One region of the Pseudoalteromonas sp. AWM4_233 genome, then DNA from elsewhere that is predicted to be linked to it. Evidence: riboswitches for the same ligand, from Rfam matches in the RefSeq annotation. Region 1 holds a riboswitch; each other region holds the start of a gene.
The links. Region 1 has a riboswitch for cobalamin ahead of ACXAC4_RS14910 (TonB-dependent receptor domain-containing protein). Riboswitches for the same ligand answer to the same signal wherever they lie in the genome.

Region 1 (13,972 bases):
CCCACCTTAAGAGTGTTTCTATGCTTAAATTTATCGTAAAACTGCACCCTGAAATCGCGATCAAGAGTAAATCTGTTCGTAAACGCTTTACCAAGTTACTTGAGAAAAACATCAAGATGATTTTACTTCGTCGAGATGAAAAAGTTCGCGTAAAAAATAACTGGGATAACATTGCAGTTGAAACGGATATCAGCGATGCACAAACCCGTGAATGGTTCATTGATAACCTAAAACGCGTACCAGGTATTGTGCAGTTTATCGAAGTACAAGAAACACCTTTTGAAACCATTGACGATATTTACCAGCGTACTCTAGAACTTGCGAGTCACACTATCGAAGGGAAGACCTTTTGTGTGCGTGTGAAGCGTAATGGTAACCATGACTTTACTTCAAGCGATGTAGAGCGTTATGTAGGTGGTGGCCTTAATCAAAATGTTGAAGGCGCAAAAGTTAAGCTGAGCAAGCCTGATGTAACAGTTAAAATCGAAATCAAAAAAGACTTAGCCTATATTGTTACCCACACTCACTACGGCATTGGTGGTTTCCCTCTGCCGACGCAAGAAGATGTTCTTTCTCTTATCTCAGGCGGTTTTGACTCGGGTGTAGCTACCTACCAAATGATGCGTAAAGGTGCGCGTACTCACTTCTTATTCTTTAATCTTGGTGGTGCTGCCCACGAAATCGGCGTGAAACAAGTTAGTCATTATCTTTGGAAGCAATTTAGCTCTACTCACAAGGTTAAGTTTATTACGGTAGACTTTGAACCTGTGGTAGCCGAGATTTTAGAAAATGTAGAAAACGGTCAAATGGGTGTTGTACTTAAGCGTATGATGATGCGTGCAGGCGCTGCGGTAGCTGAAAAAGTAAATGCTCACGCGTTAATTACAGGTGAAAGTGTTGGTCAGGTATCTAGTCAAACACTGGCTAACTTAAGTGTGATAGACCGTGTAACTGAAACACTTATCTTACGCCCGCTTATTCAGCACGATAAAGCTGACATTATCAAGATTGCACGTGAGATTGGTACAGTAGAAATGGCAGAATCTATGCCTGAATACTGTGGTGTTATTTCACAAAAGCCGACTGTTAAAGCGAAAATGTCAAAGATCTTGGAAGAAGAAGCCAAGTTCGACTTTGATGTTTTAGATACTGTGATCAAAAACGCGACTGTAAAAGACATTCGCGAAATCGAAGAAGAAGCGAAAGAAGAAGTTAAAGAGGCTGAAACTGTTAGTGAGCTTCCTGAAAATGCAGTAGTACTTGATATTCGTTCGCCAGAAGAAGAGGACGCAAATCCACTTGAGCTTGATGGGGTAGAAGTAGAGCATATTCCATTCTTTAGATTAGCGACTAAGTTTGGTGATCTGCCTCAAGATAAAGAATATTACTTATATTGTGCCCGTGGGGTAATGAGCCAGCTACAAGCACTTATTTTGCATGAAAATGGTTACATGAATGTAAAAGTGTACCGTCCATAGCAAGTATTTTTAGTTGTCAGAAAAGCCGAGTATAACTCGGCTTTTTGCTATCAGCTTGTTTGTTCTAAACGATTGATTTGTTCAAGCATGGTTCGGTTATAAGGCGCATCCAGCCCGAGTTTTTTCGCCTCACCAACGATATAGCCACAGATTGCCTCAATTTCAGTTTTACGCCCTAATTTTAAATCTTGTGCCATTGATGAGTTATTACTGCGAGTTTGTCGCATAACGGTATACGCACTGTTGAGCGCTCGAGCTAATGCGATATCAACTCCTAATTTATCGGCAATAAAACAGGCTTCATTTAATAAGTTCATCACTTGTGTGGCGTAATTCGGTTTGAGTAATTGCCCATTTTGAACTTGATGCAAAGCGGTGAGTGGATTAATGGCAATATTAACCATCAGCTTTTGCCAGCGCAGCAATGTAATGTCGTTATGAATGGCGCTGGCGGAAATACTTTCAGCAAATACTGCTTCATAAAAAGTATCAATGTTATTTTCAGCTTCGGTATTACAAGCACCTAAATAGGTAGCACCAATACCTGTTTGAACCACTGTTTTGCTCGACGCTTTAAGTGCTCCGCGTGAGGTACTCATAAAGTATAGGCTTTGATTCTTACTGAGTTGCGACGTGATCTCAGCCAAATCGGTAATACCATTGTGACTGATAATTACCTTTGCTTCTGGCGTTAGAAGAGGCTGAATGACATTGAAAGCATCAACGAGTTGGTACGCTTTAACGCAGATAAAGCAAATTGAGATGGGATCTTGTGAGGTTAAACTTGTGATATCAACTATGTTGGCAGTGATTGGAGTGACGGTTTCGCCTTCTTGATAATAAAAAGTGTTGTTTTTTTTATGTCGAGTCACTAGCGTGATTTGATGGTGTTGGCTTAAATGAAACGCAAAGCTTAAACCAACAGCACCAGCACCTAAAACATGAATGCTAGCCATGCTTACGAACTCGCCATTCTCGCCATGCGAAATAACTTAAATAGTAGCTGGCAGCACCTGCTACATCAGCAACAAAATCACCAACAGAAGCTTGCCTATGAGGCAGGGTATCTTGCATGTATTCAATACCAATTCCGTAAGCGGTTAGTAAACAAAGCTGAAGCCAGATAGGAATGCGAATGGCGTGATGCATAATAAAGGCAAGCACAAAAAAAATACCAAAATGTGCAATTTTATCAGCGTGCTCAAATCGAATGCCTGAATGCTGGATCTCTTTAGCAAATAAAACAGTACAAATACTTAAAGTGAGTAGTAATAAAATTTGGTAAATACGCCGAGTCACAAAACTTCCTATATCTCTATGCAGGCAAAGTAGAGCCAGTATATCACCGAAAAATGGATGGTGGGTGAATATACGAAAGTGCTCTGTAAATAGATGTTATCAGGCGAGATAAATTTATTCACCGAGTCGGTTTTTGCTTGTTATAATCAGGCCATAATATGATTAGGAGATAGATAATGCCATCATTTGACATTGTGTCTGAAATTGAAATGACAGAAGCGAAGAACGCGGTAGATAATGCGAACCGTGAACTTGAAACCCGTTATGACTTCCGTGGTGTTGATGCATCAATTGAGTTAGTAAACGAAACGATCAACCTGAAAGCTGAAGCTGAGCAGCAAGTGATGCAGTTGTTCGATATCATTGCAGCGAAAGCGTCAAAGCGTGGCTTAGATGTTTCAAGCCTTGAGCTGAAAGATATTGAGCGCTCTGGTAAGTATGTGTCACGTAAAGTTGCCCTGAAGCAGGGTATCGATAAAGACATGGCGAAGAAAATCGTTAAGCTTATCAAAGACTCAAAAATCAAAGTGCAAGCTTCTATTCAAGGTGAAGAAGTGCGCGTAACAGGTAAGAAGCGTGACGATTTACAAGAAGTAATGCAGTTAATCCGCACTGGTGAACTAGGTCAGCCTTTCCAGTTTAAGAATTTCCGCGACTAGGTACTTCTATAACTGGCTATAACTAAGAGTATTTATAGCCAGTTACAATTATTTTAATGTTTTTGAGGTGCAACATACTTTTTTTGCTGAGATCTTAGTTGCTCTCTTCGAGCAAATTCAGCCTGTTTTAACTTTTCATCTCTTGTTTTCTTACCAATTTTATAGCCTTTTTCAAATTCTTGCCGTATTTCTAATGGACAACTGTGATTTAACTCTAACCCTTCTTGACCTCTTTTAAATCCATTATCAAAAGTACAGTAAGATATTAATCCGTCACTAAAGCCATCTATATAGCTTTTTTGTGCAGTTGGAGTTAATTGTTTTGCACATTGTTGCTTAAAGGCATCAAAAATACGGACACTTTTTCCTGTAATAGCACTGTTTTGCCCAAATTCATACCATTCACTTTCTGAGGCATTGCAGGCCATTTGGGTTGTATTCGACTGGCAGCCAATTAACAGGCTGAGTGGTAAGCAAATTAAGAGTCTTTTCATTTTGTAGTCCTTAAGTTTTCTGCTGCTCTTTTGTTTTAATAATGTTTTCTATTAATGTTATTTGTTGCCATATACCTTTTGTTTCTTTGTATTGATTTGCAATATTTTTAAGAGTGTTGAGTGCGGCTTGGTAATTTTGTAAATCGACATAGAGCTGAGCTCTAGCGAGCAGGGCTTCTTTTTTCGAATCATTTAGAGCTTCAGCCCGCAATAGTAAGGTTTCTGCTTGAGTAAACTGTTTATTAGATGCTAGATAATTAGCGTATTCAATTAATGCCATACCATTATTAGGGTTCTTCTCTATTGATAGCTTGAAATTTTCAACAGCTTTTCGCGTGCCATTTAATTGCTGTGCAATCAGGGCATGGTGAAGGTAGATTACACTTTGCTTGTGTGCCGACATGGTTTGTACTTTAGTTTCAAGCGACGCCAGAATTTCTTGGCTTTGAGACCATAATCCCCTTTGACCGAGCCAAGTTAAATAGGTGTTGAGGCTATTCATTTCAAGATCAAAGTTATTCAAATGATAGCTAATAAGTTCTACGGCTCTATCAAAGCTATCAAGTTGCATGTGAAGCTGAGCTGCTATTTTGTAATTGTTTTGCTGCTCGTTACCGAGCAGTATTGCCATTTCTAAAGATGCTAATGCTTCTACGTTATTATCTAGTTCAAGTTTAAGTATTGCTTGATTTAGCCATAACTTATGATCGTTCGGGTGCTTGGCAATAAGTTCGCTTAGAAGCGCTTGCGCAGCCGGGTACATTTTGGCTTGCGTTAAAGCAATAAATAACCCTTGCTGCCACTGTTCTTGAGTTGGTTCTAATGAGAGTGCTTGCTGGTACGCTGAAATCGCAGAATAGGGGCCGTGTAGGGATAAGTTTAAATATGCTAACTGACCATATATGAGAGCATCTTGAGAGCCATAGGAGATAGCATTAGAAAAGTGTTCTCTTGCTTTCTCTAACTTCCCTTTAAGTAAGTAAAGCTGCCCAAGGTCACTATGCGCCCTAATAAGTTGTGGGCTTCGGCTCAATGATGATAAGTAGGCTTTTTCCGCTTTATCATAATCTTCTAACGCGAAATATAGTTGTGCTTTTAGCATTATCATGGCAACGCTTAACTCTATTTCATAAAAAGCTTCTAGTTCCTTAAGAACTTGCTCTCTTTTCCCCTGCTCTAACAGGCTCTTTAAGCGTTCTGCTGTTTCAAGCTCTTCAGGTGCTATGTTCGCCTCTTTTTCAGTGTAAGGACCGGTAAACTGAGGTAGTACAAATGTTGGAGGCGCAACCTCTATCTTAAATTGAGAGGATGATGAGCTGGCAAATGCGACAGTGCTACACAGGCTTTGAGACAGTAGCGCAGCAATAATTATTTGTTTTAGATTCTTCATAGATTATCTGCCGTAATTGAAGTTAATAGAGTAAAAGTAAATTGCTTGTACAGCTCTGCCATCTTTCTTTGGCTTGCTGAAGATTGCATGGCTAACCCAGGCGCGGATCACTTCTTCCATTTCGGGGTAAACAGGATCAACAATGCGTTTGATATAGGGTTTGCCTGATTGATCAATGATCAATTCAACTTGTGTCTTTATTCGTTTCACTCCCTTTTGTCTAACAGATTTAGGGGGCGGGAAGTATTTTTGTCGCACGACTTGAGGCACGCGATCAAGTTTTTCGACAGCCAGTAAAGGCACATCAAGGGCTAATCGTTCTTGAATCACCTTTGCATCCATCGCGAAGTTGGGTAACTCAAGCGACTCGACTTTTGGTAGTGTCATCGTCGGTTTATCAGCATAATTAATACTAGGTCCGTCACCTAAGCTGGCTAGGTTAAGCGCGGTTTGAGACGGCTCACTACTGCTCGAAGTAGTTTTCACTGGCGGTGGCGGCGGCGGTGGAGGGGTTGGTAAAGCCACGTCTATTTTTCTGGTAATGAGGTCCGCTTTTGGTGCCACAGGTTGCTGTTTTAGTAAATGTAAGCTGAAAACTAGACCTGCAACAGTCATTGCACTTAACAGCCAGGGAGCTAAAGTGAGCGTTCCATACTTCAATGAATTATGAGTTAGAGGGGCCATATTATTGCGCCTGTGTTGCTAGGCTAATATTGCTCAAACCGGCGAGCTTAGCTTGATCAATGACTTTTACCAATAACTCAGTGGGAACGCTTTTGTCTGCTTGAATGATCAGTGGACGAGTTTGCGAGCGGCTTGCTTGCATCAATGTTGCCCTTACACCGGCAACGCCAATATTAGTGCCTGCATACATGACTTGACCGGTATCCGTTATCGCAATTAAAAATACTGACTTTTGTAACTGCTGACTGGATACGGCGTTGGGTTTATCAACCTCTACCCCTGTTTCTTTTACAAATACAGTGGTCACAATAAAGAAGATAAGTAGTATAAAGACCACATCAAGTAGCGGTGCTAAGTCGATCTCTTGGCTTTTAGATTCGGAAATTTTTTGTTTTATTAGTGAGCGCATGCCGTATTTACCTGCCAGTTAGAAACTTTGCTTCTCAAAGCGGTATGGAGCAAAAGACCAGGTACAACAAATACTAAACCTAGCTGTGTTGTGAACATCGCAGTGGCAATCCCGCCACTGATCATCTCTTGCATATCTAGTCCGTTGTTGACAGACATGAAATTAAATGTGCTTAGCAATCCACTGATTGTGCCCAAGAGTCCCAGTAAAGGTAAGGATGCAAGCAATGTCTTTAGAGCGCTTAACCAGTAATTACAACGCGCAGCCCATTGTGTGTTGCAAGTTGCGAAAGCCAGTAACGATAAAAGCTTACCGTAACTAAAAAATGCAACCCCAATCAATGTCCAAACTATGGTGTTGTTGAGTAGTTTTAGGAAGATGCTGATATCTGTCATGTTAGTGCATCGCAAATTTACTAATCTGAATTGCATTGGCTTCAAGCTTGGCGTTATAGCTTTTAGCCTTACGATTTAACAGCGCACTTATAATGAGTGATGGAATAGCAACAATCAGCCCCAGCTCTGTTGTAACTAAAGCTTCCGATATTCCTCCCGAGACGGTTGCCGCATCTCCTGTACCAAAGGTATTCATCATCATAAAGGTATTTATCATGCCAGATACAGTACCAAGTAAACCTAAAAGCGGGGCAATAGCAGCTGTTGTAGCAACAACGCCTAAATAGTTTTCCACCTTCTGTTGGTGCCGCATTAAGTAAGACACGATTTGATCGTCTCTTTGCTCTGAGATTGGTGTATCAAGCGCGATTTGAACCAGCTTTTTCTCTGCACCATCAAATGGAATTTGAGCTTCCAATGAAGTTTTTTGGGCTTTGAGTTGTTCAATGAAATCGTTACTAATGCGAGGTAAACGTATGAGTTGAATGCTTTTAAGTAGAGCTGCGATAAGTGCCAATAAGCCAAAGAATAAAATAGGTAATGCCCACACACCGCCTTTTTTAATGTGAGAAATTATCCCTTGCTGGTTATTTTGCAATTTTGTGGCATTACCAAGTGTCGGGTCAAAAGTCACACTTCCTATGCCTGTTTGATTGAGTTGTTGCAATTGCATAGCTTGAGCATTTTGGCTTACCCCTTTAACAAGGTTAGGTAGAGTTTGATTAACTGGATTTTCAAGCAACCCACCAGATTGTAATTGGGAATTATATGCCAGCTGGATGGGGCCAATATTGAGGACATTGAAAGGTTTGACCTCACCGTTTGTGCTGATCACATCAGTTTGTTGCCAGCTAGGTGCAAGATCGTCGATTAATTCGTTTCTCAGATGCCGAAATATCTCAGGATTGGCTGTGACATTGCTCGTTCCAGTATGCTCAAAAGCAATATTTTGTTGTTCTAAATAAGTTTGTAATAACAGTTTTTGGTAATTATCTTGTTCTCGCCATTTATTGATCCTGTCTGAGAGTTGCTCAATACTCATCAACTGCTCATCGGCAGTTCGTTGAATAGTTGTGGCTTGTTCTCGTAATGCTTTGACGACAGCAAGTTCTTTATTTAGTTGGGCCTGATATTTCAGAGTTTCTTCGTTAATCTTAGATTCAAGCGCCTGCAGTGACTTTTGAGAGCCTGTGATCCTGTTGACGAGCTCTTGGCTGACAGAATTAGGGGCTGCTGTAGAAGAAAAGCCTGTGATCAACAAGAAAAGTAATATTGTGAGCCGAGTGATCATAGTAAGTCCTTTTCAATGGGAGCTATTGCAAGAGGGGCATTCACAAAGGCTGCAGTTGTAGGTTTATTGAGTATAGATTTTATTTGTGCAAGAGATTGCAATAGGTCTTCTCGTGAAGAGAGGCCCAATAACTGCTGAGCTTGCTCCGTGTGGTGCCACTGCCAACCATGTTGCTCTACCCGTCCTATCCCAAAGTGTTTACCATCTTGGCTAACATACCAAGCCTGTGACAAACCCAAATAGATCTGACTTACGAGCATTTGTGTCTCCCCGCCTGCTGTAGGAATGGTCATATTGGTATTATTCAACGCAACTCTTTGATTAAACTCAGTCGCTGATTTAAACATACTTAGCAGTTTTTCTAGTTGCTCGCTGTTAGAGTAAGGTGTGCTATTAATGGTCGTTAAAGCATCTTCCCATTGAGCCTGAATAGGAGGGGGCAATAGAGGAGAGACTCTATTAATAAATTGCATTAGGCTTTTTAGCTCGGCTTCAACTAGTCGCTGATTTTCTTCAAGCTGTTGCTGTTGCTGAGTGAGTTCAAATCGCTTTTCGTCCACTTCGCTTCGCGCGTCTTTGGCTTTATTGATTAATGCACGTAACGCTGCTTTTTCTTCTTTTAGCAACTTAATTTGATTTTGTAATGATTGCTGATTTGTTTGCCAGCTTAGTTCTAGTTTGCCTTTTTGGCTCTCTAAGTCTAGCCATTGTTGCATTAACTCATAATCGGTTTGGTTGGCAAATGCATTGCTGGACAGCGCTGTCATTAAGAGGACTATATTTTTCAATTATTGTTTTCCCTGTACTCTTCTTAGTTAAAATTACCATTACAGAAATAGTTTAAATAATCAACAGTTAGCGTCATTAGTTTTTTGCATGTTCACCGAACAAAGATTTTTAATGAACTTATTATTAATTTTCATAATGTTAAGCTTAGACTTACGTTTTTGGTGCGTTGCTTATTTTTAAGCTTTTAGGATATAAAGGTTATTTTAGATTTCTAGACGTCCATTGCCTTTTTTTCATTATTTGTGCACAATAGCGCCTCTTTTCAAGGTGCTCGATTTATGGTGAGAAACACCAAGATACCTAATTGAATGAAATCGAGATAATCGGGAAGTTGGTGAATATACACGGGAAAGTATGTAGTCCAACACTGCCCCCGCAACGGTGATGTTTTAATCTTTCATGATTAATACAAAGTCCGGAGACCGGCCTTGAGCTAATTTACTTGTTGTTACTTGTGCGGTGGGCGCAAGTTTGGAATTATTATGCTTAAAAAATCTTTGCTTGGTGCTGCCGTTGCTGCTGCACTGTCTTTTTCTGTGTCTGCTGAGCAGGCTCAACCTATCGAACGTATCACGGTTACCGCGAATAAATTCTCTCAATCTATTGATAGCGCACTTGCCGCAGTGAGTGTTATTGATAGAGCTCAAATTGAGCAATCAAATGTCAGAGATCTTCCGTCTCTATTAAATACATTGTCAGGTGTCGATATTGTTCGTAATGGTGGCTACGGGCAAAAAGTGAGTGTTTTTGTTCGTGGTGCAGCCACCAAACATACACTTGTATTAGTTGATGGTGTGCGTATTAGCGATGCGAACTCTGGCGATGTGTCTTTTACTAACATTCCTGTAAATAGTATTGAGCGTATTGAAGTAGTTAAAGGCGCTCGCGCTGCAATTTATGGCTCTGATGCCATTGCTGGTGTGATCAACATTATTACGCGTGAGGCTCAACAGCATCAAGTAAACGTGACAACGGGGGCGCATAACTATTTTAATCTACAAGGTACGACTAAATTTAGTCGTGATAACTTAGATGTGAGCGTTAACTTCGGTTTTGAGCGCACTGATGGTTATGACGTAATTGCCAAAGATCCAGAAGCTGCAATCGGAAAAGATCATGATCAGGATGGCTACCTAAACCGCAACTTAGGCGTTAATTTAAACTACGATGCTGATCAGTTTGGTGTATTTAACGTCATTGGTCAGTTCAGCAGCGGTCAAGCAGATTATGATAATGCTTGGGGCAACGATGCGTATAACTTCGAAAACTTTACGAGTAAGTTAGGCTGGGAAAAGAAAACAGCAGAATTTACCCACACTGCTGCACTCAGTCTTTCGCAAGAAGAAAATACACAAACGGGCACCGCTACTGAGGATGTTTACAGTACAGAACGAACAGAATTAGAGTATCGCACTTTATATGCTCTTAACGATGAGGTGCAATTAACAGCTGGTGCGAATCTTTTAGATGAAGATTTAAGCGGCTCTAGTGCTTCTTTCTCTGAAACGTCTCGTGATAACCAAGCTGTTTTTGTCGGTGGTTTTTATGATGATGGCAAGTTTTTAGCAAGCTTAGTTACGCGTTCTGATGACTACGATTTTCATGGTCGAGCAAACACCTATAGCAGTGCTTTTGGTATCAAAGCGAACAAGTATGTGAGCGTGCATTTCAACCACGGTACAGCATTTAGAGCGCCTTCTTTAACTAATGCTTTTGTGAAAGACAGCCCTTGGTATCTACCAAACCTAAATATTAAACCAGAAGAAGCAACCAACAATGAGCTAGGTCTGAGTGTCACAACTGACTCTGTTCGTTATGAATTTGCAATTTTTAGCAATCAAATTGATAACCTAATTTCTAATCAATATGATGCTGATACTGGCAAATATATTCCTTACAATGTTGACAGTGCAACCATGAAAGGTGCTGAGCTGAGCTTAACTACTTCGACATATGGTTTCGATCACAACGTAAACTTAACCTTCTTAGATGCTAAAGACGATACGAAAGGCACAGATCTTCCTCGTCGTCCAAGTAAGTCATTTAACTACACAATTTCAAAGTCATGGGAAAAGTTAAACGTTAATGCGAGTATGCAATATCGTTCGGATAGACCATCAATTTCTTTCTACAACACAACTTTACCATCTTATACTGTATTTAATTTAGCAGCTAACTATGCGTTATTTGATGCATTGGAGCTCAATGCTCGAGTTGAGAACTTAACTGACAAGTCTTACTTCACGGCGGGCTCAGGTTTTGCGAAAAGTGGAGAATTACTAGGTTATGTACCTTTAGGGCGTCAGTTATACGTAGGCGCAACTGTTCAGTTTTAACCTCTAACGGTACTTAGAAAATAAAAAAGCCAGTCAATGACTGGCTTTTTTGATTAAAACTTTTATCAATTAGTTTGTTGAAGGCAGCTCCATGATGCCGTCAATCTCGATTTGTACACCTTTAGGTAATTCTCTTACACCGATAGCTGCACGTGCAGGGTATGGCGTTGAGAAGTGTTGGCTCATGATCTCATTTACTGTTGCGAAGTTGCTTAAATCAGTCAGGAAGATATTTACCTTAACCATATCTTGTAAGCGACCTCCTGCGGCTTCACACACTGCAGTTAGGTTTTTAAACACCTGTTGCGTTTGTTCTGCAAAGTCTTCTGAGATCACTTCCATCGTTTCAGGCACTAATGGGATCTGGCCAGATAGATAAACAGCAGTACCTACTTTAACCGCTTGGCTGTATGTGCCGATAGCTGCAGGTGCATTGTCTGTTGAAATAATTGCTTTGTTCATAATAATCCTACTTTTTACGGTATACACGTTGAACGTCAGGCATCACCCTGATCTTGCGCATCACATCCGCGACGTGAACACGGTCTTTAACCGTGATACCTAAATCAATAATATATAAGTTACTTTCTTTTTCGTCAGTGGCAATTTCGACGATATTTGCGTTGGTACTTGCCACTACGCTGGTTAATTTTGCAAGCGTACCTTGGTGGTTGATGATTTCAACTCTAAGACCTGCAATATATTCTTTCTCTGGGTTGTCATCCCATTTTACGACGAAATACTTCGAACGTTCGCTTTCCCAACCTTTAATGTTTTTACACTCTTGGCGGTGAACATTTAAGCCCTTACCTTGGCTCACATAAGCGGTGATGGCATCACCTGGCACTGGACGACAGCATTTCATGTAGTTAACTAGCATGCCTTCAGTACCAATGATCGCTGCTTTTGCCTTTTTAGCTAAGTGTTCAATACTGCCATCATCTTCGTCAAGATCATCATTTTGCAATAAGCGCTTAGCAATCAGTACACTCATGATGTTGCCACAGCCAATCTCAACCAGTAGTTCGAGCATGGTTGAAAGTTTGTGCTCTGCTAGTACACGGTCAATTTGTTCTTGTGAAATATCACTTAATTGATATTCGCCAAGGGCAGAATCGAGTAAACGACGGCCTAGTTCGAGCGCTTCTTCTTCGCGTTGGCTCTTTAGATAGTTGCGAACACCTAAGCGCGCTTTACCTGTAACAATGAAGTTTAACCAAGTGGCGTTAGGGTGAGCACCAGAGCTGGTAATCACTTCTACGGTTTGACCGGTATCGAGTGCTTTACTGAGCGGATAAGGTTTACGATTTACTCGTGCACCTACACAAGTGTTACCGACATCAGTGTGTACCGCATAAGCGAAGTCGACGGCAGTTGCACCCATAGGGAGCTCTACAATGCGGCCATCTGGCGTGAAGACATAGATTTCTTCTGGGAATAGCTCAGTCTTAACGTTTTCAACGAACTCAAACGATGAACCAGCACTTTGTTGTAATTCAAGTAGGCTCTGCATCCACTGACGAGCGCGTTGCTGTGCCGTATGGCCAGCACTGTCACCGGCCTTTTTATACATCCAATGCGCAGCAACCCCTTTGTCAGCCATTTGATCCATATCGTGGGTACGAATTTGGATCTCGACTGGAATACCATGTGGGCCAACAAGTGAAGTATGTAGTGACTGGTAACCATTGGTTTTTGGTACGGCAATATAATCTTTGAAACGTGTTTCGATTGGCTTATATAAGTTATGAGCCACACCGAGTACACGATAACAAGTATCTAGGTTATCAACAGCAATACGGAAAGCATAAATGTCCATGACTTCGTTGAACATCAATTCTTTATTGAGCATTTTTTTGTAAATGCTGTATAGGTGCTTTTCACGGCCGCTGACATTCGCTTCAATACCAGCTTCTTCAAGACGAGATTTGATTTCGTTTTGAATATTGCTGATCACTTCTTTACGGTTACCGCGAGCTTTTGCGACTTCTGATTTTAGAGCGCGATGACGCATTGGGTAAAGCGCTTGAAAACCTAGGTCTTCTAATTCATTTTTAATGTCATGAATACCAAGACGATTTGCAATAGGCGCAAAGATTTCTAGCGTTTCACGGGCAATACGACGACGCTTATCAGGGCGAAGTGCGCCAAGTGTACGCATGTTGTGGGTTCTGTCGGCAAGCTTAATCAAAATAACGCGGATATCTTGCGTCATCGCCATGATCATTTTGCGATAGTTTTCAGCTTGGAATTCTTTTTTATCTTTAAAGCTGAGTTTATCTAACTTACTTACACCCTCAACAAGCTCCGCGACTGTATTACCAAAAATCTCTGCAAGATCTTGCTTGCTGAAGTCGGTGTCTTCAATCACGTCATGCATGAGTGCCGCCATGAGGGTTTCATGGTCTAAACGCATGCTGGCGAGAATTTGAGTCACTTCAACTGGGTGAGTGATATACGGCTCGCCACTAGAGCGAGTTTGCCCTTCATGGGCTTCACGCGCCACCACGTAGGCTTTTTGAACCAGTTCTACGTCAGCGGGGGAAAGGTATTCTGAGATCTTTTGCTTCAGGCCTTCAAAAAGATACATTCACACTCCAATGTTCCAGTGAAGTAATATGATGCTATGAATATACGATGAATTATCAGAGAAACCAATGGCTAGCTGTGACTTTTATGCCTACGGAAGGTAATTAACCTGAACTATGGGTAATAAATCTATCTCCAGAGGCTACTTTCAACGCTAAC
Region 2 (3,407 bases), on a different contig from region 1:
TGATTTGCGTAATACAATGATGTCCAGTTGGCTTTAACACCTACTTCCCACTCTTCACTGGTTTCAGGCTCTAGGTTAGGGTTTCCGATGAAGCTCGCTGGGAAATAACCAAAGCGTTCAGTAAAGGTAGGTGCTTTAACGGCTCTACCATAGCTTGTGAAAACGGCGTAGTGAAGTCGTTAAGTTGCCATGTGAAACCGCCGCGATAACTTACGGCATTGTCGAACTCACTATTGTTGTCGAACCTTGCGCTTAATGTTGCCGTTAGCGACTCGGTAAACTGACTGTTTGTTTCTGCAAATACGCTGTAGGTGTTGTCGTGTTGTTTTTGGTTAGGATCGCCAAATACAATAGGGCCGCGCTGGTCAAAAAGGCGCTGTAGATATTCAACGCCGCCTGCAAAATCCCAATTGTCGATGGTGTAAAAGCCGGTCCAGTTCTAATTCAATACGCTCACCCGTGGTGCCGCCTGTATCCGTACCCGATTCAGTATTATCGTTTTCATCTTTACGATAGTGTGCACTTAATGCCGAACGGTAGCCTGTGTTATTCGGCAGCAAATTCCCATCTTAATTTCGCACTAACTTGTGTGCCATCTGTCACGTTATCTGTATCAGCGGGAAGGCCAGGTTATGACAAAGTCAGTACCGTCATAGTCATTTTCATATTGAACAGTACGTAAATTCGCGATGAAGGTGTGCTCGGTGGTGGCGGCATAATTGAGGTTTATGCCAGCAGTCATATTGTCATAGCCATCGTCTTCGTTACCAACGCGAGATACGTTATCTCCGTCAGTCCTAATATAGCTCGCGTAGGCAGACACTCCCACGTCATCGCTCTGTGAGCGCGCATTCATGCTGCCCTGAAGGGTACCTTGAGAGCCAATGCCAGCTGAAAAATCTACGTGAGAACCATTGTCGGCAAACTGGCCAGATTTAGTGGTAATGCTCAGTACACCACCAATTGCACCGCTACCCCACCTCGCACTTTGCGGGCCGCGAAGTAGCTCAATGCGCACTACGTTGGCGCTAGTAAGATGAGCAAGGTCAACAAGACTCCCTTGGCCTACATCGTTGGCAACAACACCATCAATTAAAACAAGTAGATGGTTGGTTTCACCGCCGCGCACGCGCAGCTCTGTTAAGCCACGCAGACTGCCTGACTGAGACAAGCTAACGCCCGGTAGGCCGCGAATGAGGTCAGTAAGTTGAAGTGCGCCCGAAGCTTTAATGTCGCTTTCAGTTAGCACCGATACTGAGCCAGGCAGTTTAGTTAGCGAAATAGGTAAACGGGTGCCGGTGACGGTTAGCGTTTCAATATCTTGGTTTGAAGTTTGCGCGAAGGCAGATGTGCTTAAGCACGAAATAACTGCAGCGCTAAGGGCTGCTTTAGTAAAATGTGTACGCATGGTTTTTATATTATCTTTGATGCGCTCCACCCGAGCACATGATGAGTGAAAGTGCACGTTGTTACTTATTCTTTTGAATAGTGAGCAAACAAACGACACCATGAAGTACAGGCCGGTATCCGGGCTTACTCGCCAATACCGATAAGGTAATGGCTCTTTTGCCTTCCCATCTAATGGCGTCTGATTGCGCTGAAGCGCGTTGACGTATAAAAGACAGTGGCGCAATGAAAAGAAAACGACAATGCGTTGAGTTTACCGTTGCGGGGGCAGCATCAGCTTTTCACTGATTTCCCGTTTAACTATTGTCACAGTAGTAGTTATGGAGCGCGACAAAAGCACCTACACAGCGCGATTATATAGAACTTAAAAAGTGATAGCGAATACGGTTTCTTATACCTTACGCTTTTCGTAACCCGCATACGGTTATTGTACTAGGGTTATCGAAAAAGCGCTTTTGAGCAGTGAGGCAGAAGTGCAATGAGTACCCCAATTTTAGCGGGGGCTCTTGGAGTGCAGATAGCTGTTCTTTAAGGGCAAGTATTTGGCCTTCCCAATATTTGTCTTCAGCAAACCAAGGGAACGCACGAGGAAACGCAGGGTCTTCCCACCGACGAGAAAGCCACGCCATGTAATGCACCATGCGCATTGCTCTTAGCGGCTCGATAAGCAGGTAGCTGGGCACGTATCGAATTCGTGAAATTCTTCGTAGGCCTCTACTAGGGTATCTAGCTGCAAAAGCTGCTGTTGGCGGTCGCCACTTAACATCATCCATAAGTCTTGAATAGCGGGTCCCATACGGCAGTCATCTAAGTCAACGAAGGTTGGACCGTCGCGCCATAGTATATTGCCTGGGTGGCAGTCACCGTGTAAACGAATATTCGATGTTGGCTTATACGCTTGTTGGGTGGCCTCAATAACTGGATTGAGTATGGCAAAAAAGGCCGTCTTCAAATGCTCGGGTAGCAGTGTGCTTTGCAACAGAACCTGTTTGGGCTCATCAGGGTAACTTTCAATGTCAATTGAGGGGCGATTCTGCAAACCCTTTAGCTGAGCGCTAACGCGGTGAATGCGGCCTAATAAAACGCCCCATCCATTCGGAGCTGATCAAGGTTGTCGTTTTCAAATTGTCTACCGCCTACCGAAGGGAATAGCGTAAATCGATAGTCAGTCTCCGCCACCGTATGGTGATGGAGCGTTTTACCGTTTAAAGCTAAAGGTGCAGCCAATGGGATTTCGTTATCGATTAGCTCTGCAGCAAACGCGTGTTCTTCAAGAATTTGAGCGTCTGGTCCATCGACCTGGGCGATAGAATTTTGCTACATAGCGCTGACCGTCTTCAGCCAAAAACTGATAGACGCGGTTTTCATAACTGTTGAGCGCTAGCAGGCCGCTTTGAAGAAAAATGCCCTGACTTTCCGAAGGTGCCGAAGCGTCGGGATGCTTGTATTAACCTTAGCAATACGTAACTGCAATGAATAACTTTAAAAAGATAACCCTTGGTCAAGTTGGCCAAGACACTGAAGATATGCGCAAATTCCAATTTGATTTTGCAAAATTATTAGAAGATTACCAAATTGACTCTGTTGCTATAAAGCAACGTGCACCAAAGGGTAAGTTTGCAGGTAGTGCGACAGGTTTTAAAATCGAAGCTGCCATTCAATTAATAAAAGATGTGGATGTTAAAATTTTATCTGCAACTGAAATCAAAGAACAATTGAAGCGTAACCCTTTACCAATCGACTTTGAAGAAACTGGGCTTAAGAAATATCAAGAAACTGCATTTATTAATGCTTATGTTTACATCATGATGAAAACATACCGCCCAGAAGAGCTATAAAGAATAGACTCAATAAATATCCGGCGATATCAGGCCGGATATTTATCTCACTGAAGACAGGTTTATTTATGTGTTTCATATAAAGAGTCCGACATCTTTCTTAAATCCACGTTTTCTATATAGTCATCACTCAACGTCAGAATTGCATTTAAATTACTTACT
Region 3 (13,972 bases), 220 kb from region 1:
AGTCACAACCTTGGCGTATTGCGATTGAACAGCCAGATGCGCCAGCAGGGCAGAGGCAAGTGCATAAAGTTATTGAACCAGGCAATAACGGCATGGCGACTTCAGGTGATTACCGTATTTTCTACGAAATGGATGGCGAGACCTATACGCACTTGATTGATCCAGGCACAGGCAAACCAGTTAAGCATGATTTGGTATCTGTGACCGTCTTACACCCATCAGCAATGACTGCTGATGGCTTGGCAACAGCACTTACTGTCATGGGCACAGAGCGAGCAAAAGCTTACGCAGAAGAGCACAATTTAGCTGTATATTTAATTAGTAAAAGTAATGAAGGGCTAGTGACCTATTCAAGCCCGGCTTTTGCGCCTTATTTGTAAATAAGGCTATTTTGATTAATTAGTCGAAATAGTACACTAAGCGCGTTATAATGGCGGCTGTTTAAATGCCGTCATTTGGTTCAGATACACTGAGCCGTTAAACTGTTTTTAAGGGGCTTGTGCATGTCACTATTTTTCCTAACTTTTGGGTTACTTATTTTAATTGTTGCGGCTATGGCTGTCGGTGTAATCGTGCAAAAGAAATCTATGGCAAGCAGCTGTGGCGGTTTAGGCGCGGTTGGTATTGAAAAGTCATGTGATTGCGATGATCCATGTGACCGACGCAAAAAGCGTATGGCGAAAGAGCAAGCTTGGAAAGAGAATCAGATTCTTTAAGTTAAGCAAGTTTCCTAGAATTAAATGCGAGCTAAGGCTCGCATTTTTGATCTGAGGCTAAAATGACGAAGACATGGTATTTCCTAAGGCACGGTAAACCTGTTACTACAGGTATTCTCACTGGTTCTAAAACTGACGTTGCCGTGTCTGCGTTAGGGTTAGCAGCGATGGAGTCTGCTTTACCAAAAACAGTTCAATTTGATACCTGTATTTCTTCCCCTATGCTGCGTTGTCTGAGCTTTGCGAAAAACCAATCTAGGCAATCAAGCTTACCACTGGCGATAGCAAAGCAACTTCAAGAAATGGATTTTGGAGATTGGGATGGTCGAACTTATGAATGGCTTTGGGAGAACACACAGGATCCAAGTATAGGTGAATTTTGGCAGTCGCCTTGGCAGCATACGCCGCCAAATGGAGAGTCCCTTTACGCGTTTAGGTCTCGTGTCAGACAATGGTGGGAGGCAGAACTATCAACCCGACATACAACACATAACCTAGTAGTGACTCATGCTGGTGTGATCAAACAAATTTTAGCTGAAGTCCTTAACTTACCTTTAGATTCTCTTTCCTCTATCAATAGTTTAGAAGTTGGCTATGCTACATTGGTAAAGATAGAAGTTTACTTTGATGAAGCACATAAGCCGTGGCCTAAAGTTGTGTTTTAGCCATCTAGACTTCATAATACGGTTTTTCTGATTAATCTTGGGAATAAGCTGAAACTGCTTAACTGTCCCCGCAACTGTGAAGTGCATTTAAATGCACGAAGTCAGATACCAAGGTCAGAAAAATCCTCTTGAGCGGGCGTACTCAAGAGCACACAATTTTAACCGAAATTCGGTTAGGACTGTGCGTTTGTGTCTGCCCAACAGTTAGTAAGGGTACGAATGCAATTAGCTTGTCAGCACTCTGAATTTGCTCTGCAAGTTTCAAGCTTAGATTTGGTGCTAGATAACCATCAAATATTACAAAACATCTCTTTCAATGTTACAGAGGGACAGTTTATTGGTTTATTAGGTCCTAATGGGGCTGGTAAGTCATCGCTGCTTCGTTGCCTTTACCGTTTTTTTAGCCCTTCAAACGGACAAATAACCCTTTTTAACAAAACGATTTCAAGTTTCTCGCATAACGAATATGCCCAGCAAGTTGCAGTGGTTCTACAAGAAATGCCTGAGCATTTTAATCTATCGCTTTATGATGTAGTTGCAATGGGTGTAACACCTCATAAAAGTTTATTTTCTTCATTAAATAAAACCGACCATGAACTAATTGCAAAGTCTATTGAACAGGTTGGTCTGGCACACAAAATCAACGAAGCATTTGCTCACCTTTCAGGTGGTGAAAAGCAAAGGGCGCTGATCGCGAAAGCCATGGCACAAAAACCTAAACTATTGATCATGGATGAGCCAACCAGTCACTTGGATGTAAAATATCAAATACAAATTATGGAGCTCGCCAAAGCAATGGGGATCACAGTGATCGCTTCTTTCCATGATTTAAATCTTGCGGCAGCTATGAGTGATAGCTTGCTGGTGCTACAACATGGCGAGCTATATAAAAGTGGAGCGCCAAGCGATGTGCTAGATGCGCAATTACTCAGTGATGTATTTGATGTCTGTGCTGAGGTCTCGCAAGTACCTTGCCCGTATAGAGACAAAACCCATATTCCTCATATCCGCTACCACTTTGGATATCAACTATGAAGCCGCTTATTTCGCTGTTAATTTTGCTGATAAGCTGCTTTGTTAGTGCTTTAGTTGCCATTAAGCATGGCGCGATTGATATTAATGCGAGTGCTGTTTGGCAAACGCTATTTGCTTATGATGCCAACGTCTTTGAGCAAAAAATTGTTATGGAACTTCGTATTCCCAGAGTGGTTTTGGCATTTGTTGCTGGCAGTGGTTTGGCATTGGCAGGCATTATTTTGCAAACAGTGACCCGTAACCCTTTGGCAGATCCCTACCTTTTTGGTATTTCATCAGGCGCATCATTTGGCGTCGTGTTACTTATAACATTTACAGGTATCACAGCTGGTTGGGCGATGTCAGGGGCGGCGTTTTTAGGTAGTGTGCTGGCAATGACCCTATTGTTGCTGATTGCCTATGGACAAAGGTCGAGACAGGTAGAAGCGATGTTACTCGCCGGTGTTGCCTTATCTTTCTTATTTAGCGCATTTACCAGCTTGCTGTTGTATTGGAGTGACCCACAAGCAGTGAGTGCCATTATGTTTTGGAACTTAGGTAGCTTTAGTCGTGCAGATTGGCAATGGTTGTGGTTGCCCTGTTCAATTGTATTGCTATGTATGGCTTGTATGCTGTTGTTTAGGCGCGGTTTAAACGCACTATTACTGGGTGACGAAAGCGCTGCAACTTTAGGTATTCAGGTGGCTAAGTTGCGTTTAGGCATGTTGCTATTGAGCTCATTGCTGACTGCGGTATTGGTTGCCATGTGCGGTGGCATTGGCTTTGTCGGGTTGATGATCCCGCATTTGGTACGTTTTTTCATTTCACAGGCAACTTCAATTGGCCTGCTGTGTACTGCTTTAAGTGGTGGTTTGATGATGATCTGGGTAGATCTATTTGCCCGTACTATTCTTGATAATCAAGAGCTTCCCATTGGTGTTATCACTGCTGCAATAGGCAGTGTGTTCTTTTTAACTTTACTGACTCTCAAACAAAAAAGGCCTTAGCGTATGTTCTCAGTTAAAGCACTTGATACGCGTTCTCGCGAACTTATCGAAAAAAAAATAAACCTGAAAACCAAGCCTTTGGGTGCGTTAGGTGAGCTAGAAACATTGGCTAAACAGCTGGTGACTATTTTCTCTCAGGGTATAGAACCTGAGCAGCTTTCAGCATTTCGACCACAAATCAGAAAACCCACTCTAACAGTGTTTGCAGGCGACCATGGTATCGCTGCAAAAGGTGTATCTATCGCGCCTAGTGAAGTAACAGCCCAAATGGTAGCGAATTTCGCGTCAGGAGGCGCTGCAATTAATGTTTTCAGCAAACAATTAGGCTGGCAACTCGAGATAGTCGATTGCGGTATTCTAAGTGAACCCGACCAGGCCTTAGGTGTTACGTCACAACGTTTGGGTTCAGTTACGCGTTCATTTGATGAATGTGAAGCGCTAACCCAAGCTCAAGAAGCGCAAGGTTTTGAGTTTGCTAAGAAGCTAGTTCATAAACAATATCAACAAGGCTGTAATACTTTTGCATTTGGTGAGATGGGCATTGGCAATACCAGTGCAGCATCGGCTATTTTTAGTGCGTTGAGTGGGCTCTCTGCTGAATACACGGTTGGGCTTGGCACGGGTGTTTCAAACGAAGTGGTAGATAAAAAAGTTGAGCTGATTAATACCGCGCTTAACTTACACCGAGATAAACTTAACGACCCGCATGCAATCTTACGTTGTTTGGGTGGGTTTGAGATCTGTCAAATGGTCGGTGCCATGTTGGCTGTTGCTGAGTTACAGCAGGTTATTGTTATTGATGGCTTTATTGCAACGGCCGCGGCATTACTGGCTATTCGTATTGAGCCAAATAGTCAGAGCTATATGGTATTTGCCCATTGCTCTTCTGAGCAAGCACACCTGCAAATGTTAAATTCAATTAATGCTAAGCCTCTTTTAGATCTTGGTCTTAGATTGGGTGAAGGGACGGGGGCGGCACTGAGCTTACCCTTGCTACAAAGTGCTCTGGCGTTTTATAACGACATGAATAGTTTTGATGACGCAAATGTCACGAAAGTTGTTTAACATGAATAAGCAACACTTTTTATTGGCTGTGAGCTTTTTAACTCGCGTGCCTGTACATTTTAAACAAGAGATTGAAGACAATGCACTCAGTGAAGCCAGTGGCTATTTTGCCTTAGTGGGTTTGTTGTTGGGTGTTGCTTTGGCTGCTGTATATGGTGTTGCGTTTTTGATTTTTCCTTCAAGCGTTGCTGTGATCTTCACTCTTGCTCTAGGTATTTTAATTACTGGCGCATTTCATGAAGACGGTTTTGCCGATGTCTGGGACGGTTTTGGTGGCGGTTGGACTGTGTCGCAAAAGCTGTCGATTATGAAAGACAGCCGTCTAGGTACGTATGGTGCCAGTGCACTTATTTTATTACTGTTATTAAAGTTTCAGCTGATGAGCCTGCTTAGCGATAGCTTTACACAAGTATTGTGTGCACTGGTATTAGGTCATACTTTAAGTCGTGCAATGGCAACAAGTATCATTGGCAAGCTTGATTATGTGCAAGAAGATGCCCAATCAAAAGTAAAGCCGGTCGCCATGTCGCTCTCTTCTCATGCAAAAGATTTCCTCGCATTAACCTCACTGTGCGTGCTATTTGTGCTTTGGCTTTTTACACAGTTGTCTTTAATGAATGTGATTATTTTAGTGGCTGTTTTATTTTTAACTCGCCAGCTGTGTATAAGCTGGTTTAAGCAACAGCTAGGTGGGTATACGGGAGATTGTTTAGGCGCTGCGCAACAATATTGTGAAATCATGATTTATTTAACTTTAGTGGCGCTCTGGGTGTAATGAAGGCAAGTGATTAGCTATGACTCAAAATAATATTCATCTCATTTTAGGTGGCGCGCGCTCTGGCAAAAGTAGTTTCGCCGAGCAAACGGCGTTGGATTTATATGCTTCAGGCAAAGTGAGCAAACTTGTATACATCGCCACCGCAGAAATTAAAGATGATGAGATGGCAGAGCGAGTATCACATCATCGTGACACACGAGATAAACGCTGGCAAGTGATTGAAGAGCCATGGCACCTAGCCGACACATTGCAAAAATTTGGTGGCGACAGTTGCGTACTAATCGACTGTTTAACCTTATGGTTAACACATGGGTTATGTGAAAAATCAGAGTCTGAATTACAAGTACAAAAGCAGCGTTTGCTCGAGGCATTACAAAATACACGAGCATCTGTTTTGCTAGTCAGCAATGAAGTAGGTCATGGCATAGTGCCCCTCGGCGAGTTAAGTCGGGTTTTTGTCGACCAGTCTGGCTGGTTAAATCAAGATATCGCTAAAGTTGCGCAGCGTGTTGACTTTATTATGGCTGGTTGCCCGTTAAGGATTAAATAAGTGACGAAGATAAAAACATTAATGGTGCAGGGCACTACATCTGATGCGGGTAAAAGTACCTTGGTTGCGGGGTTATGCCGCGTGCTTGCTAGGCAAGGGGTTAAGGTTGCGCCGTTTAAACCTCAGAATATGGCACTCAATAGTGCGGTAACCCCTTGTGGCGGCGAAATAGGCCGTGCCCAAGCGCTACAAGCCATCGCTGCGAAACAGCCTTTAAGCACCGACTTTAATCCTATTTTACTCAAGCCGAATAGCGACACCGGTGCGCAAGTCATTATTCATGGCCGTGCCATTAGCAATATGGAAGCGGCGAAATACCACGACTATAAAAAGGTCGCGATGCAAGCAGTGCTTGAATCGCATCAAAGATTAGCATCTGATTTTGATGCCATTATGGTCGAGGGGGCGGGCAGCCCTGCGGAAATCAATCTGCGTGAAAATGATATCGCTAATATGGGGTTTGCTTGTGAAGTAGATTGCCCCGTGATTATCATTGCTGACATTGATAAAGGCGGCGTGTTCGCACACCTTGTCGGTACTTTAATGTTACTCAGTGAATATGAGCAGTCATTAGTGCGAGGCTTTGTGATCAACCGTTTTCGTGGCGATATTGCTTTGTTGCAATCGGGTCTTGATTGGCTCGAAGAAAAAACGGGAAAACCTGTGTTAGGTGTGCTGCCGTATATGCATGGCTTGAATATAGACGCTGAAGATGCCGTCGCAATGGATAATGTGGTGACTGACAAACAACTCTCGGTAAGTGTGTTGTTACTGCCGCACATTAGTAATCACACTGACTTTGATAGCTTGCGGTTAAATCCTCAAATCGATTTGCGCTATGTAAAACATACAGAGCAAATCGGGCAAACTGATCTGATTATTATCCCGGGTAGTAAAAACGTCATTAACGACTTAGCTTTTTTACAGGCGCAAACATGGCAAACCGAAATACAGCGTCACTTACGTTATGGCGGTAAGGTGCTAGGCGTGTGTGGTGGTTTACAAATGTTGGGTCAACGCATTTGTGACCCTGATGCCATAGAAAGCTCACAGGCAGAAATTACAGGGTTAGGATTAGCTGAGTTTGAAACTCAGCTAACGCAAACCAAAACCCTGACTCAGGTGCAGGGTAAGTGCGTTATCAATCAGCAAAGCGTGGATATTAAAGGCTATGAAATTCACTGCGGGCAAAGTAGCGGTCCTGCCCTAGAAAAGCCATTTATGTATTTTACTGACCATCCACAAGGTTTCCTGAAAGATGGTTTTGTATCTGATGATAACCAGGTTGTTGGAACTTACTTACATGGTTTGTTTGATGAGCCCAAAGCGGCTGAAGCCATTTTACACTGGGCGAGTAATGGCAGGCTAACAGAAACGAATTTTAGTCTAGATGAGCATCGTGAAAAACAGTTAGAGTGGCTGGCAGATGAATGTGAAGCGCATTTAGATATGAACAAAATTAAAGCATTAATCAATTTATAGGGTGTGAATTATGAGCGAACAAGATAGACATCAACAGAGGCAACAAAAAGTCAAAGAGAAGGTTGATGAAAAGGTTGCCGCTGCCAATATCGAAAAGGGCATTTTTCAGGTCATCACAGGTAATGGCAAAGGGAAATCGACGTCAGGTTTTGGTGTTGTGACGCGTTGTGTCGGTCACGGTCAAAATGCTGCGGTAGCTCAGTTTATTAAAGGTATGTGGGACTGCGGTGAGCGTAACTTACTTGAAAAAGTAGGCGTACCTTTTGCTGTAATGAAAACCGGCTTTACATGGGAAACGCAAAACCGTGAAACAGACACTGCTGCAGCGGTTGAGACATGGCAGCAAGCTAAAAAATGGTTAGCAGACGATAGCATAGATTTGGTGTTATTAGATGAGTTGACCTATATGGTGAGCTACGATTATTTAGACTTAGATGAAGTTATCAGCGCTATCGAGAATCGTCCCAAGATGCAGTCTGTGATCGTGACAGGTCGTGGTGCACACCGTCGTTTAACTGAGCTTGCTGACACGGTAAGTGAAGTCAGAAATGTGAAGCATGCTTTTGAATCTGGTGTTAAAGCACTAAAAGGATTTGACTACTGATGTGGTTAAAAAGGACTTTATTGATCATCTTTTTGCTGCTTACAAGTCAATATGTAGCAGCAAATCAATCACAAAATGCGCCACAACCAGATACTCAACATAAAGCACAACGTATTGTGGCTTTAGCGCCGCACATTGTTGAAAACTTATTTGCCATAGGTGCAGGCGGTAAAATTGTCGGTACCGTTGAATATGCAGATTATCCAGAGCAAGCGCTTGAGATCTCGAGAATTGGCGGCTATCACGGCGTTCAACTTGAGAAGTTATTAGCTTTAAAACCAGATTTGGTGATCGCGTGGAAAACTGGTAATAAAAAAGCCGATCTTGAAAAGCTCGAGAAGCTAGGTATTAAAGTGGTTTATAGCGAAACCAATGACCTAACTAAAGTATCAGAGCAACTGATAAAGTTTGGTAAGCTAACTGGTCATCAAGCACAAGCCAAACAAGTGGCTAAAGAATTTGATGCGCGTTTAGCCAAATTACAAAGCCAATATCAAGATGCGAAGTCGCTGGATGTATTTTATCAACTCTGGCCTGAGCCCATGATGAGTGTGAATAAAAACACCATGATCCATCAGGTATTGACGATTTGCCAAGCCAATAATGTATTTGCTCACAGCCGAGCAGATTATCCGCAAATTAGTGTCGAAAATGTGCTTAAGTTTAAACCTCAAGTAATCGTATTACCTGAAGAGAAAACAAAGAAAGACGTGCAGCATACTAATTGGCAAAACTGGCCTCAGATCCCAGCAGTCGAACATCAGCAGTTTATTAGAGTCAATGCCGATCTATTACACCGTTTTAGTGTGCGAGCGCTCGATGGGGTTGCTGACTTATGTGATAAACTGTCGCAATCTCGCCGTTACTATCAAGAGCAATCATAATGAAGACTTGGTCAGATTTTATCGCTGAACAAAGCCAGCAACCCTACCTTAAAGACACGCTAGAGTACGTCGCTCAAAAGCGCAGTGAAGGCGTGACGGTGTTTCCTCCTGAACAACAGGTATTTTCAGCATTCGATGCCACGCCATTTGAGCAGGTTAAAGTGGTCATTTTAGGCCAAGACCCTTATCACGGACCAGATCAAGCACATGGTTTATGTTTTTCTGTGTTATCGGGTATTAAACCGCCTCCGTCATTGGCAAATATGTATAAAGAGCTGGTGCAGGACATAGAAGGGTTTAGCACCCCTGATCATGGTTATTTAATGCCATGGGCTGAGCAGGGTGTGTTATTACTTAATACCGTATTGACGGTTGAACAAGGACAAGCACATTCTCACAAACATCTAGGTTGGGAAAAGTTTACAGATAAGGTGATAGACGAAATTAATCAACATAGAGAAGGCGTGGTGTTTTTACTATGGGGCGCCCATGCACAGAAGAAGGGCAAGAACATAGATAAAGTGCGTCATCATGTTTTGCATGCGCCACATCCATCTCCTCTGTCAGCTCACAGAGGTTTCTTTGGCTGTCAGCACTTTTCAAAGACAAATGACCTACTAACCAGTTTGGGTAAAACACCTATAAACTGGCAAGTTTAAACACACTTCCAAAAACGAAAAATGGCTCCCGAAGGAGCCATTTTTTTAGATTAAATCTAGTTCTTCTAGATCTAAGTTGTCTGCAAAATAGTCAAGTTCTTGTAGCTCTTTGCGAAGACGTTGTTTTTCTTTATAGGCTTCAATTTCGCGCCATTTTCGTTTTTGTTTTTTTGAAGAGGTGCGTTTTGTTGTTTCAGGACTTTCTAATACTGCAATGATATCGTCTAGGCTATCCATGATGTTCTCCCATTGATTATTGACCTCAAATGACGGTTTTACGTCAGCTCTGTATATTTGATATACGTTTCGAGCAACTTCGGTATATCATAACTCGCTTAAAAATAAAACAACTATGTGTTGCTTTTGTTACAGTAAGGTAACAGTTTGATGAAGATGAAACGCGGGGGAATCTGGCTTTTGAGCATAAAAAAACGCCGCATAATGCGGCGTTTATATTGAATATGTTTATTAATTATAGTGCTTTAAAACGCGCTTCTAGCGTTTCTTGTGCCTCAGCAAAAGCACGAATACCTTCAGCAAGCTTTTCAGTGGCCATTGCATCTTGGTTATGCTGCCAGCGGAATTGCGCTTCGGTTAATGGCGCAGGCTTAGCTTGTACTTCATAGTCGTTCTCAAGTAAGTACTCTTGTGCGTCAGTCAGCTCACCAAGCTCTTCAAGCAGTGCAGGGCTAATGGTTAGCTTGTCACAACCTGTTAAAGCAATGATTTCACCGGTATTCCTAAAGCTTGCACCCATTACCACAGTGTTATAACCGTGCTGCTTATAGAACGAGTAGATGCTACGAACAGATTGCACACCTGGGTCTTGCAGTGGATCAGTTGGCTTTTCTAGCCCGTTAGCAACGTGCCAGTCAAGAATACGACCCACAAATGGTGAGATTAGGAAAACATTGGCATCTGCACATGCACGGGCTTGTGCACTGCTAAATAATAGCGTTAGGTTACACTTAATACCTTCTTTCTCTAACTGTTCAGCTGCTTTGATACCTTCCCAAGTTGATGCAATTTTGATTAAGATTTTGTCTTGGCTGATACCTTGCTCTTTGTACAGAGCAAGTAAGGTTTTTGCTTTAGCAATCGTCGCTTCTGTATCAAAAGATAAGCGCGCATCTACTTCAGTTGAGATATAACCCGGGACAATATTGGCAATCTCTTTACCAATTAATACGGCAAAGTAATCACACGCTAATTCGACTTGTTTGTCTGCGTCAGACTCGTTCGATTTTGCGTAATCCCAAGCTTGCGTTAAATAGGCTTGATAGGCTGGCATCTCAGCTGCTTTTAAAAGCAGTGAAGGGTTAGTGGTTGCATCTTCTGGTTGATGCTTACGAATGGCTTCAATGTCGCCGGTATCGGCAACGATTGATGAATGCTGTTTTAGCCTATCTAGTGCTGATGTCATTATGTTTCCTCATTCCTCTTACAGCTTATGGGCAAACTCTACTTCTCCTATGTTGCAATAGCGTGAATGGCATGAATAGGTCAATTGTCCTTATTTGACACTCACAAGTTGAGAATTAAAAAATATTCAAAGGAAGAAGAAGAGCACATATCCCGCATTACTTGCTACTTAACAATCTTCACTTGCAGTAACAAAGGGATAGTGTTGAAATTGACACTAATTAATTTTTAAGTCAATAGGTAAGCCATGATCACAGTGATCTCTCCCGCGAAAAACTTAGATTACGATACGCCAGCGCATATCGACACTTTCACGCAGCCTGAGTTACTAGAACACTCAGAAGAGTTAATGACAGTGTGTCGTGAATTATCACCGCAACAAATTGGCAGCTTGATGAAAATTAGTGACAAGCTTTCAGGCTTAAATGCTGCACGCTTTAGCGAGTGGGCTCAACCTTTCACATCAGATAATGCGAAACAGGCGGTGCTGGCATTTAACGGCGATGTGTACACTGGCTTAGACGCTGCCTCATTAGATGAAGGCACACTAAGCTACGCGCAATCTCACTTACGTATTCTTTCAGGTTTATATGGCGTACTAAAGCCACTAGATCTGATGCAGGCTTACCGCTTAGAAATGGGCACTAAGCTTGAAAATACCCGAGGTAAAAACCTTTATGAGTTTTGGGGCACAGTGATCGCCGAAAAACTCAATGAAGCGTTAGCGGCTGAAGGAGCGACACAATTAGTGAACCTTGCTTCAAACGAGTATTTTAAAGCTGTTAATAAAAAAGCGCTTAAAGCAGATATCATCACTCCGGTATTTAAAGACTGCAAAAATGGTCAATATAAGGTGATCAGCTTTTATGCGAAGAAGGCCCGCGGCATGATGGCGCGCTACATTATGGAAAACCAAGTGACATCGCTTGAAGCGTTAAAAGCGTTTGACGTCGCGGGTTACTATTTCAGTGCAGAAGCAACTCAAAAAGAAAACGAGCCGGTTTTCTTACGCGCTGAACAAAACTAGCTAGCAACTCATAATCAGCTTTCTGTGCGGGTTTAACAGGGCTCGCACCTTACTTTCTTTGCTATTTCACCTTTCATTTAAAGCAGAAAAATAATGAATAGAAACGTCCTTTTCTTGGCTATCTGTCAGGGATTAATGACCACAGGTAATATCTTATTAGTGACGATTTCTGCGCTTGTGGGTCAAGCATTAAGCCCATCGAGTGCACTCACAACTTTACCGGTCGCAACACAAATGCTGGGATTATTACTGACAACGGTTCCTGCCTCATTACTCATGGCGAAAATAGGCCGTAAAAAAGGCTTTAGTTTGGGAAACCTAATCGGTATCAGCGGTACAGTTTTAGGGTTTTATTCATTATTGAATAGTCAGTTTTGGCTATTTGCGTTAGCCACTTTCTTAATCGGCGTTGGTATTGGCTTCGCAACTCTATATCGTTTTGCTGCCATTGAAGCGAGTGACAACCCTGCCACTGCGATTTCAGCGGTAATGGCAAGTGGTGTGGTAGCGGCAGTGCTCGGCCCCAACTTAGCTGTATGGGTGAATAATCATTACCCTGAAATTAATTATGCTAATGCCTTTATTGCCTTGATGGGGCTTTATATTTTGGCTTTGTGTTTATTACAGTTTGTGAAGTTTAATGAACTCAGCCAAGCAAACTCAGATAAACCACAGCGGCCTTTATCTGAGATTATGACGCAGCCTAAGTTTTTGCTCGCCGTGATGATTGCGATGATCAGCTACACCACAATGAATTTGTTGATGACTGCTACACCTTTGGCGATGCATCGCCATGGTTATGATCTTGCTGAGTCTGCGCTTGTGATTGAATGGCATGTTTTGGGAATGTTTGTACCCTCATTTTTTACCGGTAAGTTAATTAATCGCTTTGGTCAGAGCAACATCATGCAAGCAGGTGTAGTCATTGTATTGCTATGTTGTTTGGTGAATTTAATGGGGCTGAGTCATTGGCATTTTTTAGTGGCGTTGTGTTTGTTAGGGATTGGCTGGAACTTTATGTTTATTGCCGCTACTCAAATGGTCAGCGAGAGCTATTTGCCCCATGAGCGGGCTAAGTCACAAGCCAGTAATGAGTTCCTCGTTTTTAGTATGGTGACGGTTTCTTCATTGGGCGCAGGCTGGCTTGAGGCTGAAATAGGCTGGCAGTTATTAAATATGCTGACTATCCCTGTGATGCTTTTGGCCGCGGGTATTATCTGGCTATTAAAGCCTAGGCTAAAAGTAGCTTTAGAGAAATAAAATGAAAAAGGGTCTGAAAGACCCTTTTAACTTCAACTAAGCTTGATAGTTACTTTTTCTTTTTAACTTTGGCTTTTGCCTTTTTCTTGGCTTTTATTTTCGCCGGATCTTTTTTCTTCTTAGGCAACTTCGCTGGTTTATTCTTCGGTTCTAAGCCTTTAATAACACGAGACTTTAGTTGCTGTTCAGTGTAGCGCTGAACCTTGCCTAAAATTGCCATGTCATGAGCTTCAACTAAAGAGATTGCCGTGCCTTTTTTACCTGCGCGACCTGTACGGCCGATACGGTGTACGTAAATGTCTGCTGTGCGCGGCATATCGAAGTTAAATACATGAGTTATGTCTTGAACATCAATACCACGCGCGGCTACGTCAGTCGCTACTAGAATACGTGTTCGGCCCGCTTGGAAGTTGGCCATGGCCGTCATACGCTTGTCTTGCGGCATTTCACCACGTAACCAAGTGGTTTTAATATCGTGTGAGTAAAGCTCACCAACTAGCTTTTCTAGTCGTTCACGCGTTTTAACGAAGACAATCGCTTTTTGTACTTCCTCTTCGTTCTTAAGTAACTCAACAAGTAGCTTTAGTTTGTGATTATAGTCATCAGCTAGGTGCACCCATTGATGAATCTTTCCTTTCTCTTTGCGTGATGGCTCAGCTTCAAGTAAGGCTGGATCATTAAGAATGCGATCGGCGAATAACTCAACACTGTCGCCTTCAAGAGTTGCAGAGAATAAGAAACATTGACGGCGATTTTTTGCTTCATCACAAATACGTAGCATTTCTTTTTTGAAACCCATGTCTAGCATGCGGTCGGCTTCATCAAGAATAAGTAGCTCA

Region 2: linked by a shared signal. The riboswitch ahead of ACXAC4_RS26625 (TonB-dependent receptor) and the one ahead of ACXAC4_RS14910 (TonB-dependent receptor domain-containing protein) in region 1 are both predicted to bind cobalamin.
Region 3: linked by a shared signal. The riboswitch ahead of ACXAC4_RS13850 (ABC transporter ATP-binding protein) and the one ahead of ACXAC4_RS14910 (TonB-dependent receptor domain-containing protein) in region 1 are both predicted to bind cobalamin.

Annotation. Positions count from the first base shown of each region.
Region 1 covers NZ_JBSWSZ010000001.1:3,279,632-3,293,603, reverse strand. The annotation lists gene thiI (tRNA uracil 4-sulfurtransferase ThiI) at 21-1,478, shown strand; gene ACXAC4_RS14960 (ketopantoate reductase family protein) at 1,529-2,434, opposite strand; gene ACXAC4_RS14955 (VanZ family protein) at 2,427-2,777, opposite strand; gene ACXAC4_RS14950 (YajQ family cyclic di-GMP-binding protein) at 2,954-3,436, shown strand; gene ACXAC4_RS14945 (DUF2799 domain-containing protein) at 3,490-3,930, opposite strand; gene ACXAC4_RS14940 (tetratricopeptide repeat protein) at 3,941-5,320, opposite strand; gene ACXAC4_RS14935 (hypothetical protein) at 5,324-6,004, opposite strand; gene ACXAC4_RS14930 (ExbD/TolR family protein) at 6,006-6,413, opposite strand; gene ACXAC4_RS14925 (MotA/TolQ/ExbB proton channel family protein) at 6,401-6,808, opposite strand; gene ACXAC4_RS14920 (MotA/TolQ/ExbB proton channel family protein) at 6,810-8,099, opposite strand; gene ACXAC4_RS14915 (DUF3450 family protein) at 8,096-8,887, opposite strand; cobalamin riboswitch at 9,137-9,333, shown strand; gene ACXAC4_RS14910 (TonB-dependent receptor domain-containing protein) at 9,371-11,224, shown strand; gene ACXAC4_RS14905 (RidA family protein) at 11,294-11,686, opposite strand; gene spoT (bifunctional GTP diphosphokinase/guanosine-3',5'-bis pyrophosphate 3'-pyrophosphohydrolase) at 11,694-13,814, opposite strand.
Region 2 covers NZ_JBSWSZ010000127.1:16-3,422, forward strand. The annotation lists partial or broken gene ACXAC4_RS26615 (hypothetical protein) at 1-98, opposite strand, end outside; gene ACXAC4_RS26620 (TonB-dependent receptor domain-containing protein) at 71-418, opposite strand; gene ACXAC4_RS26625 (TonB-dependent receptor) at 614-1,408, opposite strand; cobalamin riboswitch at 1,502-1,766, opposite strand; partial or broken gene ACXAC4_RS26630 (serine/threonine protein kinase) at 1,893-2,812, opposite strand; partial or broken gene ACXAC4_RS26635 (DUF3010 family protein) at 2,895-3,245, shown strand.
Region 3 covers NZ_JBSWSZ010000001.1:3,056,374-3,070,345, reverse strand. The annotation lists gene ACXAC4_RS13865 (FAD:protein FMN transferase) at 1-380, shown strand, start outside; gene nqrM ((Na+)-NQR maturation NqrM) at 504-716, shown strand; gene ACXAC4_RS13855 (histidine phosphatase family protein) at 779-1,381, shown strand; cobalamin riboswitch at 1,393-1,514, shown strand; gene ACXAC4_RS13850 (ABC transporter ATP-binding protein) at 1,601-2,416, shown strand; gene ACXAC4_RS13845 (FecCD family ABC transporter permease) at 2,413-3,402, shown strand; gene cobT (nicotinate-nucleotide--dimethylbenzimidazole phosphoribosyltransferase) at 3,406-4,467, shown strand; gene ACXAC4_RS13835 (adenosylcobinamide-GDP ribazoletransferase) at 4,469-5,242, shown strand; gene cobU (bifunctional adenosylcobinamide kinase/adenosylcobinamide-phosphate guanylyltransferase) at 5,262-5,795, shown strand; gene ACXAC4_RS13825 (cobyric acid synthase) at 5,805-7,277, shown strand; gene cobO (cob(I)yrinic acid a,c-diamide adenosyltransferase) at 7,288-7,881, shown strand; gene ACXAC4_RS13815 (cobalamin-binding protein) at 7,881-8,765, shown strand; gene ung (uracil-DNA glycosylase) at 8,765-9,424, shown strand; gene ACXAC4_RS13805 (DUF3545 family protein) at 9,470-9,661, opposite strand; gene tal (transaldolase) at 9,897-10,847, opposite strand; gene yaaA (peroxide stress protein YaaA) at 11,094-11,873, shown strand; gene ACXAC4_RS13790 (MFS transporter) at 11,967-13,133, shown strand; gene srmB (ATP-dependent RNA helicase SrmB) at 13,183-13,972, opposite strand, start outside.